2 regions of the Bacillus sp. FG16 genome follow, and region 1 is predicted to be linked to the other one. Evidence: a T-box and tRNA genes for the amino acid it is inferred to sense, from the RefSeq annotation. Region 1 holds a T-box; the other holds one or more tRNA genes.

Region 1 (3,285 bases):
AGATATTAAAAACAAAATTAATAAAAACATTATTATGAAGTTATTAATCTGTTCAATGAAAATTATAGCAGATAATGGAAGGGGTCAGATTGGTATTAGAAAAAGTTCTTAAAATGTATACATTTGCATATCATAAAATTCATAAATAAATATTAGAAATGCTATTGAAATTTGAAATAACATCATGTATACTTCTAATTAGTTGATAACGATTATCAATATCAACTAAAACATTACTCTTCGTTATGTTGGTCATACCCCTTTTTGACGACGTAAGTCAGAGACGAAATGTTGAAATATCTTGTGTCCTATTCTACAGAATTATGGTAATCTCCAACCTCAACTTATATGCGTGAGCATGCAAAAAGGATCCTATCCGTGAAGGGATCCTTTTTTGCATGCTGTCGCAATTATTGTATATAGACCAGGGATACGTTCTTCGATTCCTTCTGGTGCAGTAGAAGGGAAGACCCATCTTTGATGAGATCCATGTTCTTCAACTAGTTTTTCAATTTTAAAATGTTCTTCCGCGAGCGTTGTAATAATTTCTCCTAACGTCCAGCGACGGATGGTTGTTTTCGGTAAAGACTCTTTCTGCGCTTCTGTAAGAAGAATACTGTAAGCAACATCATCTTCAATCAATTCTTCATCGAAATAATTTCCGCTTGCTCGAAATGATGGGTGATCTACTCCTAATAGCTTTGTGTATATTGGATGGTAATCGCGAAGGATAAGTATACCACCAGGCTTTAGTAGTTGAGAGATTTTTGTGAAAAGTGGTTTTAAATCTAGAAAGTAATGAAGTACACCAAGCTCCAGCAATACGATATCAAATGATTTTGAGAGATTTACATTTAGTACATCAGAAACGATGTAATGAATAGAAACGCCTGCGGCATCTGCAAGTTCATTTGCATATTTTGCATTACTCGCTGAAATATCAACAACTGTTACGTCAGAGCCTAAAATGGCGAGAGCAACAGCTTTATTTCCTTTTGAGCCGAGTAAATTAATAATACATTTTCCTTTTGGAGATTGTATGTAAGGTAAATAATGTGCTACTTCGCGTGTGGGATCTTCCATGATTTTTTTCGCATAATCCTCCGGTGCCCCATGGCGATTCGTCCAAGTTTCATAAGCAGCTGTATTCCAGCTTTTTTCATTTATAGTGCTTAGTTGTTTTTGGTTCAATGTTATCACTCCTTTTGTGAACGTATAGGTATTCGGCGGGAGGATGGGATTTCCTGTTTTTTTGATTTAAAGTTTGATTTTTCTGTTAGTTAGTCGTAAAATACGTGTTATACGTAAAAGCGTTGAAAAGGAAAAGTAGAATGAAAATATTCTTTCCAGAGAGCTTCGGTAGCTGAAAAGAAGCAAGAATATTCATTTGAACAATGGCCTTTGAGCTTCGTCCTGAACTTATCAAATGATAATAGTAGGCGGCGACGAGAGTTGGTACTCGTTATCAAAACCACAGTATAAGAGCATAGAGCTCCGTACTTGTTAAGGCTAATTATGTGAGTAATTGGCGAAATAAGGTGGTACCGCGACTGTTTATACAGCCCCGCCCTTATCTTTTTTAAGATAGGGGTGGGGCTTTTTATATTTTAAAGGAGGAATGTAAGATGAGTATTTTTATTGGAGGCGCTTGGCCGTATGCAAATGGTTCGTTACACCTTGGCCATATTGCGAGTTTATTACCTGGAGATATTTTAGCGCGTTATTACAGGGCAAAAGGTGAGAATGTGCTGTATGTTTCAGGGAGTGACTGCAATGGAACACCGATTGCAATTAGAGCAAAACAAGAAGGTGTGACAGCGAAAGAAATTGCTAATAAGTATCATGAAGAATTTCAGCGATGTTTTCGTGATCTCGGTTTTACGTATGATTGCTATACACGTACCGATAGCGAGCATCATCATGAAACTGTTCAAAAAGTTTTTTTACGTTTATTAGAAGAGGGCTATATTTATAAAAAAACAGTGGAACAAGCGTATTGTGAAACGTGTACGCAGTTTTTACCGGATCGTTATGTAGAAGGAATATGTCCACATTGCCATGAAGCAGCAAGAGGAGATCAATGCGATGCTTGTTCTGCTATTTTAGATCCTCTTGATTTGTTAGAAAAGAAATGTAAGTTATGTGGTAGTACGCCATCTGTAGAGGAAACAGAGCATTTCTATTTTGCATTGCATACATTTCAGGAGCAAATTAAACAAGCTGTAGAAATCGCAAAAGAAAAAGGAACATGGCGTGATAATGCAATTCAATTAACGGAAAGATATGTAAAGGAAGGGTTACAAGATAGGGCTGTATCAAGAGATTTACCAATCGGGGTACCAATTCCAGTGAAAGGGTATGAAGATAAGAAAATTTACGTATGGATAGAAGCAGTGGCAGGATATTATTCAGCGAGTAAACATTGGGCTGAAGAAACAGGAAAAGATGATCATGAGTTTTGGAATAGTGATGCGCAAACATATTATGTACACGGCAAGGATAATATTCCATTTCACTCCATCATTTGGCCAGCGGTTTTACTTGGAATAGGAGAGGAAGCAATCCCGCGTCATATCGTTTCGAATGAGTATTTAACAGTAGAGAAAAGAAAGTTATCTACAAGTAAAAATTGGGCAGTATGGGTACCTGACATATTAGAACGTTACAATCCAGATTCTATCCGTTACTTTTTAACAGTAAATGCACCAGAAAATCGTGACACTGATTTTTCATGGCGTGAATTTATTTACAGTCATAATAGTGAATTGTTAGGAGCATATGGAAACTTCGTGAACCGCACATTAAAGTTTATTGAAAAATATTATGATGGCACTGTACCAAAGGTGACTATTAATATAGAGCTGAAAGATAAAGTAGAAGGATTATATAAAAATGTAGGAGAGGCGATTGAGCAAACTAAATTTAAGGTGGCGTTAGAGACAATATTTGATGCAGTACGTTTTGCAAATAAATATTTTGATGAAAAGCAGCCGTGGAAACAAAGAGAAGATGATCCAGTTTCATGTGAAGAAACGATTTATAACTGTGTTTATCTTATTGCTAATTTTGCAAATCTCCTTGAACCATTTTTACCATTTTCAAGTGAAAGAGTTCGAAATACATTGTCGATTGTTAAACGAAATTGGGAACCTCAAAATACGTTGCCGAATAGAATTGATAGCGTACAGCCATTATTTGAACGAATTGATGTAAAACAAATTGAGCATGAGATAGAGAAGTTATATGGAGCGGTAAAATGAGAGATAACAAAAGACCTTTCAAGTA
Region 2 (3,285 bases), on a different contig from region 1:
GGACCTCGGAAATGAGGGAACTGAGACAAAGAACAATCGAAAAGCAGAGTCCAAATCCTGTTAAAGAGCATATAATACAAACGGATGAGAACAGGAAGCGACTTTATCGCCGTTTAGCGGTTTTTCTTGTCTTTACTTTTACAATTATTGCGAGCATTAGTGTAACGTTTTATCAACAAAACAGTTCCATTAAAGCAAAAGAAGCAAAAGTTAAGGACATGAAAAAAGAACTGGATTCATTAACGAATAAAGAAAAAAGTCTAAAAGACGAAGTTCAAAAGTTAAATGATGAAGAGTATGTATTAAAGATTGCTAGAAGGGATTATTTCTTCTCTGGTAAAGGGGAGATAATTTTTCCTGTTTCTAAGTAGAGTATGTCTTATTGACACTATATTTTAGGATTATATATAATAAAGTAAAATTTGACTTTTTAACCACTAAGGAGGAGCATTTTTTTTATGTCAATCGAGGTAGGCAGCAAGTTACAGGGTAAAGTAACAGGTATTACAAATTTTGGGGCTTTTGTGGAGCTGCCAGAAGGCTTAACTGGTCTTGTTCATATTAGTGAAGTTGCTGATAACTATGTAAAAGATATTAACGATCACTTAAAAGTGGGCGACCAAGTAGAAGTAAAAGTTATTAATGTTGAAAAAGATGGAAAGATTGGTTTATCTATCAAAAAAGCGAAAGAACGTGAAAAAACAGAAGGAGATCGTCCACGCGGTGAATACCAACGCGGTGGTGATCAACAACGTTCTGGACGTCCACAACGTAATAATCGCTCTTTCAACAGAGATAATCGCGGTGGCGGTAACGACCGAGCTCCAAAAGAAACATTTGAGCAAAAGATGGCACGCTTCTTAAAGGATAGCGAAGATCGCTTAACTTCTTTAAAGCGTAACACAGAGTCTAAACGTGGTGGCCGTGGCGCGCGTCGCGGATAATAAGGCCGTTTAGTTTTTAACATATAGAGAGGTACCCAGAGTGATGGCTCAGGGTGCTTTTTTATATGTTAAAATATATTTTTAAATTTTTTTTTGAGATGTGTTGACTTTAAATAATATCTGATGTAAGATACTAATTGTCCGTTAAATAAGACGACATGGCGGTGTAGCTCAGCTGGCTAGAGCGTACGGTTCATACCCGTGAGGTCGGGGGTTCGATCCCCTCCGCCGCTATATTTAATTTAACGGCCCGTTGGTCAAGTGGTTAAGACACCGCCCTTTCACGGCGGTAACACGGGTTCGAATCCCGTACGGGTCATCTAAAAAGATCATGCAAATTTGCATGATCTTTTTTTGTTGAATAAATTAAGATATACAACACTTCTACAAAATCACCCTATATTTTCTGAATATTTAATTAAAAATTCAAAAATAACTTACATACTGTGTATATCTGTAGAGTTATTTCGAATAAAAAGTCGAACGATTATAAAAGTGAAAACTGTTGTTTTGACAAAAATCCCAACAATCATCTTTTATAATGACAGTAATTAAACTATGCAGGTGGTGTTAAAAATATGCCTAAAGCAGGAAGGAATACTATGAATACAAGTGCATTGGCAATGAATGAGAGTCAGCTTGGAGGAATAAAGTGGACGAGTAAGTTGCGAATGAAATTTGAGCAAGTTTTCTTTAGATGGGGATTTATTATTGTTGTTATTGGTTTTCTTTTGGGACGAGCATATATATTAACAAATATTTTACCTTTTGCACTTCCGTTTTTTGCTGCTGTTTATGTTATGAAGCGGGATAAGATGCCGTTAGCATTTTTAGCTCTAATGGGAGGAGCTCTTTCAGTCTCGATAGATAATTTGTTTTTTACTTTTGCATCTATCTTTACTTTCTTCATTTATAATATCTTCTTTAGTAGATTTACACGTAAAACCGTTGGACTTGTTCCATTTCAAGTATTTATCTCCGCATTAACCGCACACTTAGTTGTTGTATACTTTGCACAACAAACTGTCACCATGTACGATTTACTCGTTAGTACCATTGAGGCTGGGCTTAGTTTCGTATTAACTATGATATTTTTACAAAGTGTCCCGCTTTTAGTGGAAAGGAAAGGAAAACAACAGGCATTAGAGACGGAAGAAATTGTTTGTTTGATTATATTACTAGCATCTGTTTTAACGGGTACAACAGATTGGTTTGTATATGATGCTTCTATTCAACATATTTTTACAAGGTATTTAGTACTAGTATTTGCATTTATTGCGGGTGCTGCTACAGGATCTACAGTGGGGGTCGTAACAGGATTGATATTAAGTTTAGCAAATGTGTCTAGTTTGTCTCAGCTTAGCCTTCTCGCTTTTTCTGGATTGCTTGGTGGGTTGTTAAAAGAAGGGAAGCGTTTAGGTGTTAGTTTAGGGTTATTAATAGGGACAAGCTTAATTACATTATATGTAGACAAGCAGACGAATATTGTAACAACTTTAATTGAGTCAGGTGTAGCGATTGCGATCTTCTTATTAACGCCAAAGCTTGTTTTGGATCGTATTGCTAAATTTATGCCAGGTACACAAGAGCATTCGCAAGATCAACAACAATATTTAAGAAGGATGCGTGATGTTACAGCAAACAAAATCAATCAATTTGCAAATGTATTTGCTGCTTTATCTAATAGCTTTTCTGTATATGGGTATGTAGAGGAAGAAGATAAAGAGACAGAAGCAGATTTGTTTTTGAGTACAATTACTGCGAAAACATGTCAAACATGCTTTAAAAAGGATCAATGCTGGGTAGTGAATTTCGATAAAACGTACGATTATATGAAACAAATAATGAGTGAAACGGAAGAAGGAACCCTGCAACATAATCGTAAATTAGTTCGTGAGTGGGACAAGCATTGTGTGAGAGGGAAAAAAGTGACAGATTTAGTAGCGGGTGAATTAGATCATTTCTATGAGGGACAAAAATTACGAAAACAAATGAAGGAAAATCGTAGAATAGTTGCGGAGCAACTATTAGGTGTATCAAAGGTTATGGAGGATTTTGCTAAGGAGATACAACGAGAGCGTGAAAATCATCAAGTGCAGGAAGAGCAGATTATGCAAGCGTTCCGTGATTTTGGTGTCGAAGTAGAGCATGTTGATATTTATTGTTTAGATAGAGGAAGTATTGATATTGAAATGTTGATTCCAGTTGCATCTAATGAACATGGTGAATGTGAAAAGTTAGTTGCACCGATGCTTTCGGATATCCTTAAAGAAAATATTGTCGTTAAACATGAAGAAAAGTCTTCTTATCCAAATGGCCACAGTTTAATATCATTTGGTTC

Evidence for each region. The T-box of region 1 lies ahead of metG (methionine--tRNA ligase). A T-box ahead of a tRNA ligase gene usually reads a tRNA of that ligase, here a tRNA-Met.
Region 2: it has a tRNA-Met gene. The T-box ahead of metG (methionine--tRNA ligase) is inferred to sense a tRNA for this amino acid. The anticodon was not compared.

What each region holds. Positions count from the first base shown of each region.
Region 1 covers NZ_JBMDKC010000040.1:31,611-34,895, forward strand. The annotation lists gene ACODS7_RS16070 (class I SAM-dependent methyltransferase) at 373-1,191, opposite strand; T-box leader at 1,305-1,575, shown strand; gene metG (methionine--tRNA ligase) at 1,626-3,260, shown strand.
Region 2 covers NZ_JBMDKC010000038.1:15,827-19,111, reverse strand. The annotation lists gene yabQ (spore cortex biosynthesis protein YabQ) at 1-15, shown strand, start outside; gene divIC (cell division protein DivIC) at 12-371, shown strand; gene ACODS7_RS15460 (S1 domain-containing RNA-binding protein) at 459-944, shown strand; tRNA gene ACODS7_RS15455 (tRNA-Met) at 1,105-1,178, shown strand; tRNA gene ACODS7_RS15450 (tRNA-Glu) at 1,192-1,263, shown strand; gene spoIIE (stage II sporulation protein E) at 1,523-3,285, shown strand, end outside.